Regions from separate parts of the Providencia sp. PROV_01 genome, predicted to be linked through region 2. Evidence: predicted binding sites of a transcription regulator. Region 2 holds the regulator's gene; the other holds the start of a gene.
What was found. Region 2 encodes Fur, which represses iron uptake genes when iron is present. Its sites were predicted from a motif close to ATAATAATGAGAACNACTATCAA; they were not measured.
Positions count from the first base shown of each region.

Region 1 (7,964 bases), 2.2 Mb from region 2:
GCAAGGTAGTGGGCGCCCAGCGGATTACCAAGCGGCTAAAGACCATGGGGCGCATGTTATTCCAGCCTACGAACTGCATGAGGTTGGGATGCAAGCCATTTTAGACCGGATCCCTGATAATTCGAACTACTATATTAGTATTGATGCAGATGGGATTGACCCAAGTATCATGCCTGGAGTTGATGGCCCAGCTCCTGGTGGGGTGACCTATTTGCAAGCTCGGAGCCTAATTCACGGTTTAGTGAAGAAGGGTCGCGTTGTTGGTATGGATATTGTGGAAATTACCCCAGCCAAAGATATTCCATCTAAGCTAACGGGGGTGACTGCTGGGCGCTTCGTGGTGAATCTTATTGGGGCATCTATCCGAGCGGGTTATTTTGATAAGTAATCGTCAATAAAAAACAGCAGTCTTCAAATGGAGGCTGTTGTTTTTCAGTAGGCTTCAAATTTTTTAGTAGAGAGTTATATTGGGGTTCCTTGATGAAACCGCAGCTGCCATTGGTTTTCTGAATTTTTTAGCCAAATAGATGAACGATGGGTGGGTTTGATTTTTTTACCATAGTGTAATTCAAAACTGGTATAGGTCATTAACACGGTATTATCGCTCAAGAATGAGCAGTGATAATTTTCTGAATAAATAGATGTTTCCATTTCATTTGCTAATGACAAAAGCGTATCTCGCTTATCACTGGTTCCTCCAGAACGAGCAAATTCAAAAAAATCTGCATGCAAAATCTCACGAAGAAAATGGCTATTCTGTCGGTTAGTACTGTTATGTAATTTTTTTTCTAATTCAATCAGTTTATGTATCACTCGCGTTCCTCCAATTTTTGTGCCAGTTTCTCGGCTAGCTGAGTAACAATATCCGAAGTATTTGCGTGGAAATGCATGGCAATTTCCATTTCTTGAGCGGCTGGGAAACCTTCTTCTTCTGTTAAAATTCGATGTTGAGGTAGTTTTGCTCGCAAAGGTAATAAGCTGACCCCTAACCCGTCAGCGATAGCACTTTGAATGCCCGCGAGGCTAGAACAAGTATAAGTTATGTGCCAAGGGCGCTGTTCATTGTCTAATAACTTAAACATATCATTACGATATAGACCATTTTCAGGAAAAACTACCAAGGGTACGGAATCATTATTGAAGTGTTTATATTGGTTGCTAATTAGCCAACATAATGGTTCAGGCCAATGGTAATCGCTTTTAAATTCGCCTTTTTTCTGTTTCACAATAATTAAATCTAACTCACCATGTTGGTAGCGCTGATGAAGCTGGCGGCTTAGGCCACTCGTGACTTCTAGCCGTATATTGGGATTAGCTTGCATAAATGCAGCAAGTGTTGGGGTAACTTGGCCAGAAGCGAGATCTTCTGGAAAACCGAGCCGAATAGTTTGAATTACCGCATTGCCAGTGATTTTCATAAAGAAGGTATCATTAAGTACTAAGATATTTTTTGCATAACTCAACAAAACCTCACCAGTTTCGGTTAAGGTAAGTATACGGTGTCCCCGGATGAATAAAGGCTGGCCGACTAAAGTTTCTAGCCGTTGAATCTGCTGGCTCAATGTTGATTGCGTTGAATTTAAATGCTGTGAAGCCACGGTGAAATTCCCTGTTTCAGCAACAGTGACAAAGGTTTTCAACAAAACAAGATTGAGCAATGGATTCATTTTATAAATACCTATCATTTAGTTATTTAATTTTTAAATAGCATACTTTTTCAGTAGATTAAAGAGTCATCGGGGAGATTAATCATGAAAACATTCTTTTTACGTGGGAAATGGTTGGTTCACTTAGCTAGCATTCTTATAGTTTCATTGGTATTTATGGTGAAAGGTATGGCGAATTCACAACTTGATTCTTTGGTGTCATTGGCTGAACAAGGTAATCTACAAGCTGTTAAATCCTTGGTTGAGCAAGGCGCGAATATTGAACAACGCGATTTACGCCAACGTACTGCGTTGATGGCGGCAACCCATGAAAACCGTGTGGATGTGGCGCGCTATTTAATTGAGCGCGGTGCAGATGTGAATGCGAAGGATAACATGCAAGATTCACCGTACCTTTATTCAGGGGCGCGTGGGCTGCAAGATATTTTATTATTAACCCTGAAAAATGGGGCTGATTTAAAAAGTACTAACCGCTACGGGGGAACTGCGTTGATCCCTGCGGCAGAACGCGGACACGTAACGACGGTCAAAACCTTGATTGATGCAGGGGTTGATGTGAATCACGTTAATCGGTTGGGTTGGACTGCACTGATTGAGGCGATTATTTTGGGTGATGGTAGCGATAAGTACGCACAAATTGTCACTGAATTAATTAAAGGCGGCGCAGATGTCAATTTAGCGGATGGCTCGGGGATATCACCGTTGACGTTGGCAAAAAGCAAAGGTTACCGTAATTTGATTGAAATTCTTGAGAATTCGGGAGCGAAATAATGTCGGATACGCAATTTTTGCAACAAGCTATCAACTTAGCAATGGAAAACGTGCAAGCTAGCGGACGACCTTTTGGCGCAATTGTTGTCTGTGATGGGCAAGTCGTTGCAAGTGGCGTCAACCAGATGCTTGAGCTCAATGACCCAACTGCCCATGCAGAGCTGATGGCGCTGCGTCAGGCAGGGCAAAAATTAAGCCGCGTGAAATTAGATGACTGTGTGGTTTATGCGAGTGGACAGCCTTGTCCCATGTGCCTTGCTGCCATGCGAATGGCGGGTATCTCTCGGGTCGTTTACGCCTATTCAAACGATGATGCCGCACCTTTTGGGCTTTCTACGGATGCCATTGCAAAAGCGCTGAGAGTCGCGCCTGAACAACAATCAGGTTTACGGTTTGAGCAATTAAAGCCCAACGGTGAAATGCGCAGCACCCTGTACCAACAGTGGTGGGAACGGCAATCTAAATGAGTAAAACAGCACCATCTTCGTTGGCGTTGATACTGACCATTGTCTTAGTCGGGTTGAATTTACGGCCCTTTATGACGGGCCCAGGGCCTGTTATCGACAATATCATTCAAACGACAGGGATGAGTTATCAAAGCATTTCGCTTTTAACCTTGTTACCCATGTTGTTGATGGGGGTTGGGGCATTGGTTGTACCGATGTTAAACCAACGTATAGGCGAGCGTGCAGGGATCAGTACTGCAATGCTATTACTGCTAGTCGGTTCACTCGCTCGTTACTTTGTTGTTGATGGTGCGGCTTTATTATTAACGGCTTTTTTATGTGGTGTGGGGGCGGCTTATATTCAGTCGGTATTTCCTGGGCTCATTAAAGCGAATTTCCCCCAAAAAATGGCGATGATGACAGGGTTGTATTCCGCCACGTTAATGGCGGGGGGAGCAATTGGCGCACAGCTCACCCCTTTAGTTGAGGAAATGACAGGCCATTGGCAGAGTGCCTTAGCGTGGCTTGCCTTCCCAGCTTTGCTGGCGTTGTTGGCTATTTGGGCGAATGTACATACAGAGCGGAGTTCAAAAGTAGAATCAGTTTCAGTATTGGTGTTCTTACGAAAGCCGAGAGCATGGTTATTGATGGCAGGTTTTGGGCTGATTAATGCGGGTTATGGTACCGTAGTGACTTGGTTGGCACCTTTTTTCCAAGAGCAGGGAATGAGTGCTGCACAAAGTGGCACGTTTGTTGCCATATTAACGGTGTTTCAGGCGTTATCTGCGCTAATGATCCCTGTATTTGCTTCGCATAATATTGATCGTCGCTTTTGGTTGATAGTCACGCTCAGTTGCCAAGCACTTGGTTTTTCTGGGCTGATGCTGTTTGCCAGCGATGTGCCACTTTTGTGGGTGGCGCTATTAGGCATGGGGTTAGGCGGCTGCTTTGCACTCAGTATTATTACGGCTTTAGATCACCTTCCTCATCCCGTTAGCGCAGGCGCATTAACGTCGTTGATGCAGGCTGGTGGCTTTATTATTGCTGCATTTGGGCCATTAGTGGCGGCTTGGTTACATCAAGTCAGCCAGAGTTTTACATGGGTATGGGCAATGCATGTGGTCTTTGTATTAGTAACATTGATTCTTTATTTGCGTTTGAACCCTAAAAGCTATAGTCAAATCTTCAATTTAAGATAATTAATCTCCTCTTTTTTATTGCGAATGATAATTATTGTTATCTTGGTGTTTTTTTGCCACTATAACTGTTTATTTATTCGTCTAGGTAAGAGCCCTATGCAGCAGCGTATTGAAGATAAATTCACACAAGCACATTCAGCCCGTGAAGAACAATCTGTTGGTGAATTTATCCGGATCCGCCGCGGTGAGTTTCTGATTAACCGTGATTTAGGTATTGAAGAAGAACAAGCCGCTGGGCTCAAAATTGTGGCTATCCATCAAGGAGCAATGGGTTGCCGTAGTAGCGCGGGACAAAATGTTGAAGTCAATTCACCTTCTTTGATTTTATCGAGCAGCTCGCAAAATTATCTATTGAATAATCAATTTTATGGCCAGCAAACCATGAAATACACCATGATAGATATTTCTCCTGAATGGTTGGAAATGCAACAATTAAGTTTACCAGATACTTGTTATCATCCTCGTTCCCCAAAGCTATTACAGTTGGTTATTCCACCGAGTGTACTGGCGATCACTCATCAGTTATTTGCTTGCCCAACTCATTCGTCATTACGCCAACTCTATTTAAGCGCTAAAGTGTCTGAAATTACGGCACTGTGCTTACATCATTCGCTATCTCATACAAATACGCCTGTTATGAGCGTATTGCGCCAGAGAGATATTGATATCTTGCATATGGCAAAAACTATATTGATTCAGGAAATGGAATCCCCACCCAGTTTAGATGAATTGGCTAAACGGTTAGGGGTCAATACCCGTAAACTCACGCAAGGCTTTCGCCAATTATTTGGCAATAGTATTTATGGCTGGTTGCAGGAGACCCGTTTGGAAACAGCTTTCCAGCTATTGAGTATGAATGATGCAAATATCTCAACAGTGGCTTACCAAGTCGGCTATACCCCCGCTCATTTCTCCGTTGCATTTCGCAAACGTTTTGGCATTTCACCTAATCAACTCAAAAAATAACAGTGTGTAGCCGGATAACGATAGACAAATTCCGGCGGTCGAAAGTATCCCATTACATTAATTGTTAAATTGATAACAATTATCATTTAACTTTTTTAGGGTGGGAAATGCTGTCCGTTTATAACATTAAGTCACGCGGAAAATTCCGCTTAACACCTTGTGCCCTTTTGTGTGCAACAGTGAGTTGCTCTGCGATGGTGAATGCAGCACCTATGCAACCGAAACAGGATGTTATACAAGTGACCGCATCTTCAGAGATTGATGATGACTATGTTGCACCGGGGGTGACAACACTCGGAAAAATTGCACTCAAACCACGGGAAGTGGCGCAATCTGTTAGCGTGATTGATAGAGAGCAAATTGAAAAACAAAACCTACAAACGCTTGATGATGTCATGCAACGTGCAACAGGGGTAACCAGTGCGCCCTATGTGAAGTTAACAACGGCTTATTATGTGCGCGGCTTCCAGATTGATTCATTTGAAATTGATGGTGTGCCAGCTCTATTAGGTAACATGGCCAGTTCTCCTCAAGATATGGCGGTATATGAGCGGGTTGAAATTCTTCGCGGGTCGAACGGCCTTTTACATGGTATGGGAAACCCCGCCGCAACCGTCAATATGGTAAGAAAACATGCGCCAAAAGAAAATATGGCCAAGTTGAGCTTAAGTGCGGGAAGTTGGGATCGTTATCGTGGAGAAGTGGACGTTGGGGGCCTACTGAATCAATCAGGTTCAGTGCGTGGGCGGTTTGTCATGGCATGGGAAGATAAAGACTATTTTTATGATATCTCTGACCAACAAACACGGTTGATGTACGGTACTGTTGACATCGATGTTACCCCAGATACTTTACTGCGTATGGGGGCACAATTCCAAACAATTGATTCTGTTACCAATATGGCAGGTGTTCCTTTCGGTAAAGATGGCAGTGATTTACATTTACCACGTAAAACCTATTTAGATGTGGATTGGGACCGCTTCAAGTGGGATACCTCCCGTTCATTTGCGGGTATTGAACATAAAATCAATGATGATTGGCAATATAAGCTTAACGCAGAGTATCAACATGTAAATGCCCGATTATTGTACGCAGGAGCATGGGGAAATATCGACCCTGTAACCGGTGATGGTGCAATGTTAATGGGGGGAGCGTATAAATTCCGTAACGAACAAACCAGCTTAGATACCAGTGTAAACGGTAAGGTAGACGCATGGGGGTTAACCCATGATGTAGTTGTCGGTGCAAGTTACTCACATGCCAGTGAAAAGCAATATAGCGCAGATTTAGACCCCGCCTTAAATGTACCAGTGAACGTGTATCGTTGGGACCCTCACAGTGTACCAAAACCTAATGTTGGCGCTTATAGCTCCGCAGGGCCAACCAAAACGACGCAAAAGGGTCTATACGGGATGGGACGTATCAAAGTGATCGAACCTGTTACTGTTATTGCGGGGGTGCGTGATAGCTGGTGGGATGTCAAAACACCAACAGCAAACTTCACCGAAAATGGCCGCCTTACTCCCTACGGTGGTGTGATTTGGGATTTTACGCCGCAATGGTCATGGTATAGCAGCTATTCAACAGTCTATCAGCCACAAACAGGAAAAACGTGGAGCGGAAAAATGCTCAAGCCTGTTGAAGGGCAAACGCTTGAAACGGGTGTCAAAGGCGCGCTATTCAATGGCGGATTAAACCTATCAGGTGCTATTTACCAAATTGATATTAAAAATAACCCACAAATTGACCCTGCACACCCAACAGGGGGCTTTAATAACTATTTCATTAGTGGTGGTAAAGTTCGTAGCCAAGGTTTTGAGCTTGAAGGTATTGGTTATCTGACCCCATTTTGGGATGTATCGGTGGGTTATACCTATACGGATACGAAATACCGTGATGACAGTCAGCATCAAGGGGAGTCTTATAACACTTTAACCCCTCGTCATATGCTACGCGTGTGGTCTAACTATGACCTACCTTGGAATGAGCGCAAATGGAGCTTGGGCGGTGGTATGCAAGCGCAAAGCGCCTACAGCACTAGCAATGGTAATGTAACCTTGCGTCAAGGTGGGTATGCCATTTTTAATGCCCGCTTAGGTTACCAAATCGATGAGACATGGACGGCAGCGGTTAATGTTAATAACTTGTTCGACCGTCGTTATTACTCAGGACTCTTCTCTCCACAATGGAATAACCGCTATGGTGATCCACGTAATGTAATGTTTACATTGAAGGCTGATTTTTAATGAAATTAGTCAGTTGCCTAGCAGTTATTGGCACGTTGTTCGGTGGGATCGTGCTATCGATGTTGATAGCACGTTTTTATCCATCAGCAGATCCGCTCGAACGCGTATATGGTGCAATATTTCTAAGCGTTATCATCACGATGGGATTATTAGTTTATAACTTCAGTGCACTAAATTGGCGAAAATTATTAGTACGTAGCTATAGCTGGTGGCTATTGCCGCTTTTTTTAATGATGGCGGGGTGGGTATGAAGCATAAACAGCCTCTCACTCGTCGTTTAGACCAATTACATCGCAGTGCTGGGGCGCTATTTGGCGTTTTTCTGTTTGTGATCCTATTCACAGGGTGTTGGAGCTTAGGTAGTGATGCATTGCGGTTATGGTGGAACAATGTGCCACTTTCAGGTGAGTTATTACCACTCGAACAGCTTCTTGCGTTGCAACCAAGTGCAACCATGATCCAGCTGCCTGAGCAGCATAATCCTGAGATCACTTTTTGCCAAGGTATGGGAAGATGTGAATTAAGCTATAGCGCGATTAACGGTGAATTGGTTGCCTTAAACAGCCCGACAATGTGGCTAGTAACATTACATAAAAACTTATTTATGGATTTTCCTGGGCGAGTTTTTATCAGTTTATTTGGTTTTGCATTCGCCGTTTTGTTAATCAC
Region 1 is NZ_JBRFKD010000002.1:1,187,357-1,195,320, forward strand. It holds gene ACU696_RS05980 (agmatinase) at 1-388, shown strand, start outside; gene ACU696_RS05985 (nuclear transport factor 2 family protein) at 463-813, opposite strand; gene ACU696_RS05990 (LysR substrate-binding domain-containing protein) at 810-1,667, opposite strand; gene ACU696_RS05995 (ankyrin repeat domain-containing protein) at 1,752-2,438, shown strand; gene ACU696_RS06000 (nucleoside deaminase) at 2,438-2,905, shown strand; gene ACU696_RS06005 (cyanate transporter) at 2,902-4,083, shown strand; gene ACU696_RS06010 (helix-turn-helix transcriptional regulator) at 4,180-5,049, shown strand; gene ACU696_RS06015 (TonB-dependent siderophore receptor) at 5,157-7,295, shown strand; gene ACU696_RS06020 (hypothetical protein) at 7,295-7,546, shown strand; gene ACU696_RS06025 (PepSY-associated TM helix domain-containing protein) at 7,543-7,964, shown strand, end outside.
Region 1: ACU696_RS06015 (TonB-dependent siderophore receptor) is a predicted target of Fur. The motif match lies at 5,113-5,135, and genes of this name have one in related genera.

Region 2 (7,964 bases):
CACCTTATTTTATTTTTGATTACAAGGATGCGTTATTTACACTTTCATTGAGTATAAGGGTATCTTGTTTTAATTTATCTTTTAATACGGTAACTTTTTCTGATTGATGGGGTGGGTTTTTAACTTGTGCTTGGCCAGATAAAATTCCCCCTTTTTTAATTGATAAACTACTGTAATGGATAGTACCGTGGATTTCCCCATTATTTTCAATACAAATAGTATCAGATAAGCATTCACCTTCAATACGACCATTAACCACCAGTTCTTTGCAGGTGATATTTCCCGTAACTTGGCCGTTTAACATAACTTTAACCGTATTTTCTTTTCCTGTTATATTTCCAATGACTTTCCCATAGATATGCACTTGCTCATTAGACGTAATATTTCCTTCAAAAATAACGTCCCTAGAGATAATCGTATTCGATTTTTCTTCACTAATAGTCGGAGTTGACAGTGTTATTTGTTCTTCTATTTTTGTAGTCACTTCAGGCTCATTACTTATAGAAGGGGACGTCGCTGTAGGCGTGGGCTTGTTTTGTCTTTTGGTGAACATTTTACTTACCTTTTTTTGATTGAAGTATACGATCAAGAACAGTATTGATAATACAAACGAAAATAAGGTGATAGACGAATAGCTAAAAAACCACCCTATTAAAGTAAGAAACCAGAAGAAAAAACTTGTATTGAGAAAAAGATAGTTTTTTTTCATCAGTTAATCTCTTACAAATTACTAAAGTACTCAATTAGTTTAGTCAATAAATGTAATTACGCATTTAAATGATGATTTAACGTTATGACTACATTTGGATCATTAACTCTCTAATTTGGAGTTGAAATTATAGTAAGGTAATTAAATAATTTTAAATAGTATGAAGTGTTTGGAATCATCTATGATGTTATTTATATACCACTTTGATATGTAAAGTATTATTCTAGATAACGGAATATATTTATCTCTGAAATAATATAAGGGTTTTGATTTGAATTGCAACTATTATAGTTTTTATAAAAATCTTGCATTGTTGCTAAAATACAGTGATAAATAATTGTGTTTAAGTTACTTACTAGCAATTATCACTAATCGAGTAAAAAAGGGAATATTAATACTTAAAATAAAAAACCCCGATAAAATTGTATTATCAGGGTTTTGGCATTTTTAACCATGATGTTTCATCAACGATGGTTGAATACTATTACTCTTTTGCTTCGTGTGCGTCAGCATTGTCACGGCAATCACCATCTGCGCAATGACCATATAGATATAAACTATGGTTAGATAGTTTAATGCCATGGCGAGCAGCGATATTCTTTTGGCGGGTTTCAATGGATTCGTCAGTAAACTCAATCACTTTTCCACAATCTAAACAGATTAAATGGTCATGGTGATGCTGCTGAGTTAGTTCGAATACAGATTTACCCCCCTCGAAGTTGTGACGGGTTACGATACCGGCATCATCAAACTGGTTTAACACGCGGTATACAGTTGCTAACCCGATCTCTTCACCCATATCGATCAGCTTTTTATAGAGATCTTCCGCACTGACGTGGTGGCACTCAGGCTCTTGAAGTACTTCCAAAATTTTTAATCTTGGAAGAGTGACTTTGAGTCCAGCATTTTTCAATGCTTTATTGTTGTCTGTCATGCGGGTTTGTCCTGTATCTTAAATCATAAATTTAACAATAATGAGACATTTTTAACATCAATACAGTTGTCTTCTAAACTGATTTACAATTATAGGCATGGAAAATAAAAATAGAAACCATGCATTGTCTCATTATTTTGATAATCTCTTGAGAACCTATCCTATTAGGATACCTTATCGGTTATTTTAGACTACGCCACTGGCTTTGGGGTTCATTTTGTGTAAGACAGTGGTGTAATCTATGGGTAAGGGTTCTTTATGTAGTCTATCAGCCTAAAATTTCAGCTAAAGACATTTCTTCAGAGATTTGTTTTACCCATGCATCAACACGTTCATCAGTTAGCTCAGGTTGACGATCTTCATCAATAGCTAAACCAATAAAATGGTTGTCATCTGCCATGCCTTTGGATACTTCAAAGTGATAACCTTCTGTTGGCCAGTGACCAACAATAACAGCACCACGTGGTTCGATAATATCGCGGATCGTACCCATAGCATCACAGAAATATTCAGCGTAGTCTTCTTGGTCTCCACAACCAAATAAGGCGACAAGTTTACCTTCGAAATCAATCTCTTCGAGAGTAGGGAAGAAATCATCCCAGTCACATTGGGCTTCACCATAATACCAAGTTGGAATACCAAGAAGTAGAATGTCAAAAGCTTCAATATCTTCTTTGCTGCATTTCGCGATATCGTGAACTTCTGCTACATCTTTGCCTAATCTTTCTTGGATCATTTTGGCAATATTTTCTGTGTTACCTGTGTCACTTCCGAAGAAAATGCCTATGACTGCCATAAAGTGATTAACCTCTTGTTTTTCTAAGAGAGCTAGAGGTGAAAATTCGCCTTCTATAGCCCGTTTAGAACGAAAATAGATAGAATATTACGCCTTATTTTGGCGAAAAAATGTTGCTAAGTCTGTCAAATTTGTGTGATTTATCAAGATAACGTTACTTGAGTATTGATGTATCAACATGTTCAAGTTGTGACATCAAAATTTCTTCGATCAATTCACTACGGCTTATATTTTTATCTTCAGCTAACTGATTCAATACCGCGACAGCGTCTTCGTTCAGTTTCAATTCAACTCTGCGCAATCCCTTCACTTTATCTCGTTTCAGTTGGTTGCGTTTGTTGATCCTCAGTTGTTCATCCCGTGATAGCGGGCTTGTTTTAGGTCGCCCAGGCCTTCGTTCCTCAGCGAACAAATCTAGTGTCGTTCGATCCGTTTGTTCTTTTGCCATGTCTATAACTGCTAAAAGGGTGTGCCAGTAATTCAGCGCGCCATGATACCCTAGCTAATCCCCTTGTGCTATAGCTTCATCAATGATGATTGGGTTTAATTGATTGTAAAATGAGCGCTTTTGGTAAAAAAGCACCACTTGCTATAAGCGTGATGCTTTTTTATTCGTATTATTGTGTCTGCTGGTGCCATAAATTGGCGTATAAACCATTTGATTTGAGTAAGTTTTCGTGGGTATCCATCTCGTGTACTTCTCCTTGGCAAATCACACATATCCTATCAGCGTGCATAATCGTATTTAGCCGATGAGCAATGCTAATGACGGTTCTTCCTTGAGTAATTAATGGCATATTCTCCATAATGGCGGCTTCTGACTCGTAATCGAGTGCAGAAGTGGCCTCATCGAGAATTAAGATATCGGGTTCGGTGAGTAATGCACGCGCAAGTGCAATCCTTTGACGTTGACCACCTGAAAGATTGGAGCCTTTTTCTGATAAGGGATAATTAAAATTATCAGTCAATGTCATGATAAATTCATAAGCTCCCGCTAATTTTGCTGCGTGAATCACCTGCTCGTCAGTCGCTTGTGGATGACTCAAACGGATATTATCTGCGATAGAACCAACGAATAAGGTACTTTCTTGTAATACGACGCTCATTTTTCGGCGTAATGATACGGTATCTGCGACAGCTAAATCCATGCCATCAACAATAACTTGCCCATGTTGTGGGACATAAAGCCGCTGTAATAATTTCGTTAAGGTACTTTTTCCTGAACCTGAGGGGCCAGTAATACCAATAAATTCACCTGCATTAACCATTAAGGATAAATTATTGAGAACTTCAGGTGTATCAGGTTGATAGCGAAAACGGATATTTTGAAACTCTATTTTTCCGTGAATATTTGATGTATTTGCAATCCCTTTACGTTCATTTTCTACCGGTTCATCAAGAATATCTCCCACTCGGCGTAATGAAATAATGGTATGTTGGAAATCTTGCCAAACCTGGGCAAACCGCAATACGGGCTGCGTAACATGCGCACTTAGCATATTAAATGCCACTAATTCGCCAGGAGAAATTCCACCATTTAATACCTCTTTGACACCGACCCACAAAAGGATCGCAGTCGTTATTTTGCTCACAAATGTCATTAATTGAGAGGCTACTTCACTGCGCATTGAGACTTTAAAGCTTTGAGTTAGCTGTTTGCTAAATATTTTTTTCCAACGTTGATTAAAGTATTTTTCTGTTGCGGTTGTTTTGATGGTTTCAATCCCAGTAATACTTTCGGTGAGAAAAGTGAGACCATTTTCATCCGCTTGATAAGATTTTTCAGTTTGTTGGCGAATAATGGGGCCGAGTATCATCCATAAAACAAAAAATACCCCCATTGAGCCCAATAAAATCCAAGCCATCAAACTACTGTAGGAAAATAAAACTGCGACAAAAAGGATGACAAAGATAAAATCAATAAACAGCATCAGTGTTGAGCCCGTTAAAAATTGCCTTATATGGGCTAATTCACGGATTCTGGCAATAATTTTCCCTGTTGGCCTTAGCTTAAAATAATTTAACGGTAAGGCCATTAAGTGGCGATAAATTTTCCCTGACAACTCAGCACTGATCTGGCTACTACTATGACTAAAAATTTTATTACGAATAAAACCATATATCGGTTCTGCAACAGCAATGGCAAAAATCGCCAATGCAATGACATGTAAATTTGAGAGACTGCGACCAACTAACACTTTGTCGATTAAATTCTGAAACAACAGCGGGCTAATTAAGGCGAAAAGCTGAATAATGGCAGAGAGAATAAAAATATTTCGTAATTTAACATGTTGTCGCAAAACAGAGGGAATAAACCAGCTAAAGCCAAAGGCCTTTTTTTGCTCTGGCTCTAATTGCTCCTTAATGAGTAATACATCATATTCAGTTTCTTGATGTCCAATAGAGTTATGAATAGGTTTTCGTTCCTCATTAGTAGGGTTAATGAGAATTAATTCATTTTCTTGGCTAATAACTTGCCAAAAACCATCTATATAGATTAAAGCGGGTAAAGGTAGCGTTATTAATTGTGTGTATCGTGCAGTAATAAGCTCGGTTTCATACCCCAATGTATGTGCACACTCTCTAATTTCCCACTCTGTAGGAGATATAGTTTGCATACCAATTGCGTGCCTGAGTTGATCTGATGAAACATTGTTTTGGTAATATTTAGCCACCCAAACTAAGGCATCCAAGCCATGATTATTAAACTGTTCCATCGATTATTTTTCTCTCATCGCGTTTGAGGTGTATTCATTAATAGGGCTAAGCAAGTAGTCAATAATACGGCGTTTATCCGTTTTTATTTCTGCCACAATGGATAAACCGGGAGTCAGTTCAATAGATTCACCATCAACGGATAGTTCTTTTTGGTTAAGACCAATTTGCCCTAAGAACACTAATCCAAGCTTTTCATCGAGAGTACTGTCGCGCGATATGGAAATCACTTCACCTTCAATCGTGCCATAACGTGTGTAAGGGAATGCATCTATTTTCACCTCTGCTCTCAACCCTTCATGGATGAACCCAATGTCTTTGTTCAAGATTTTAATTTCAGCTAATTGAACATTATTGTTAGGAACAACAGCCATTAGTTGCTGTGCGGGTTGCAATACAGCTCCTAAAGTGTGTGTAGCAAGCTGTTGAATAGTGCCATCAACGGGGGCTCGTATAATTTCTAATTGATTTCTTTCTTTATTTTTTAATAGTTCTTGCTCAAGAGAAGCTCGTTTAAAGTCAGCTTGTTTGTATTTCTCATCCCACTCTTGGTTTTTTTGGGCTTTTATCCGGTCTATTTTTTCATTTAAGGCATGGTGCTGGCTTTTCAGAATTGAAAGCTCAGATAATTTGGTCACTTTTTCTTTTTTAGCGATTAATAGCTCTCGCTCTTGTTCTAAAAATTCCTTTTGACTGATTAACTGTTTTTCAGTTAACGAATGGTGTGCATCGAGGCGTTTTTTGATATTGACAATAAGGGAGTTGATGGTAAGTAATTCATCTTTTCGGGCTTGTTGATTGACGGTATTCAATTGAATTTCATTATTAAGTTCATTCATTAATGAATCAAATTCTAATTTTTGTGTTTGATAGCTAGCCCGCGTGTTGTTTTGCTCTAGTTCAGTTAATTGATTAAATAGAGGTAACTGCTCAATAGGCTGTTGTGAAATCAATGCTTGATAAATTACTATTTCGGCCAAATGGAAGTTGTGTTGATAATTTAAACTTAGAATATCTTGGTCAACACCTAACACATTGACGGTAATTAAAGGATCGCCTTGTTTTACTGTTTGCCCATCAGTAACATGAATATGTTCTAAACGGCTTAATTCAAACGCTTGAATTAATTGTGTTCGCCCTGAAACAATAAGTTTACCCTGCGTGGTGGCTTGAATATCCAACTTACCAAAAAACGACCAAGTCACAGCAAGAAAAATACCCACACTAATAGAAATAGCGACGTAAAGTGCCAAGTAAGATGGGGGAGTTTTTAATATCGCCAAGTGTGAAGGCAAAAAGCTGTTATAACGGTTTTTGTCTAATCGATGTTTCATTTTACGTCCATGTCTGATTTCAGAGACTGCTGTAGAGTCCACAAGTGTTTATAAAAATTACCTTGTTCAATAAGTTGCTGATGGCTACCTTGCTCAATGATTTCACCATGTTGCATCACAATAATCCGCTGGTGATGGCGAATGGTTGATAAGCGGTGAGCAATTGTGATGACGGTTCTTCCTTTGGCAATGAATTGCATATTTTCTTGAATAACTGCTTGGGATTCGTCGTCTAAAGCGCTAGTCGCCTCATCAAAAATAATTACTCTAGGGTTTGAAAGCAGCGTTCTAGCAATTGCAATGCGTTGGCGTTGGCCGCCAGAAAGAGATGATCCCCCCTCAGCAAGAACAGTGTCGTAGCCTTTGGGTAATTTCAAAATAAATTCATGTGCTCCCGCCATTTTGGCAGCATGAACCACTTCATCCATGGAGGCATTAGGTGAGGTTTGAGCAATATTATGAAAAACAGATTGGCTGAATAAGAAATTCTCTTGCAACACAATACCAATTTGCTGACGAAGAGAGTGTAAGTTAATCGCGGATATGGGAGTGCCATCCACAAATATGGTTCCACTTTCAGGGGTATAAAGCCGTAGTAATAATTTAGCAAGAGTGCTCTTGCCTGACCCTGATGTGCCAACAATGCCAATGGTTTCTCCCGCTGCAATATTTAAATTAAAGTTTTTTAGAACAAACGGCATGTTCGGTTGGTAGCGGAACGAGATATTTTTTAGGTTTAAATGCCCTTGAAGAGGTAATTTATTTTCTTGCTGAGATTGTTCGATGGGTAAGTTGATAATCTGGGAAAGTTTTTCGATAGCGACGCTCGTGCGAATATAGTCTCCCCATAGCTTGGTCAGTTTGATGAGAGGCTGGTTAGCATGGTTAACCATCATATAAAAAGCAATAAGTTGGCCAATTGTCATCTGCAATGCTAAAACTTCAGAGGCACCAACCCACAATACAATCGCACTGGTAATTTTTTCGATAGCCATTACGAGATGCTCGGAACGGGAGCTAATTTGTCCTGCTACAAAGTTAGTTTGGCTCATATCTGAGGTTTGACCATCCCAGCGACGCGTAAAATTCGGTTCGACGGATAAACTTTTGGCGGTTTCTATCCCATTAATACTTTCGGTCAAAAAAGAGGTATTAATGGCGATATTAGTAAACTGTTGCTGTGCGGCAGACTCGATTTTAGGCGTTAGCCACCAAGCCAATAAAAGATAAAAAGGAATAGAGCACAAAAATATTATTGTGAGTGTTGTGGATATTAAATTCATCACGAAAATGAATACAAATAAAAACAACACATCAACACATAGCGTGAAAAAACTACTGGTTAAAAATTCGCGAATAGTTTCGAGCTCTTTTACGCGAGTGACAATCGCGCCTATTTGCCTACTTTTAAAAAAGGGAATAGGCAATCTCAATAAATGATTAACTAGCTTTAAGCCGAGTGTCATATCAATACGG
Region 2 is NZ_JBRFKD010000002.1:3,426,982-3,434,945, reverse strand. It holds gene ACU696_RS16780 (bactofilin family protein) at 20-553, opposite strand; gene fur (ferric iron uptake transcriptional regulator) at 1,194-1,643, opposite strand; gene fldA (flavodoxin FldA) at 1,912-2,439, opposite strand; gene ybfE (LexA regulated protein) at 2,594-2,887, opposite strand; gene ACU696_RS16760 (type I secretion system permease/ATPase) at 3,057-5,156, opposite strand; gene ACU696_RS16755 (HlyD family type I secretion periplasmic adaptor subunit) at 5,160-6,488, opposite strand; gene ACU696_RS16750 (peptidase domain-containing ABC transporter) at 6,485-7,964, opposite strand, start outside.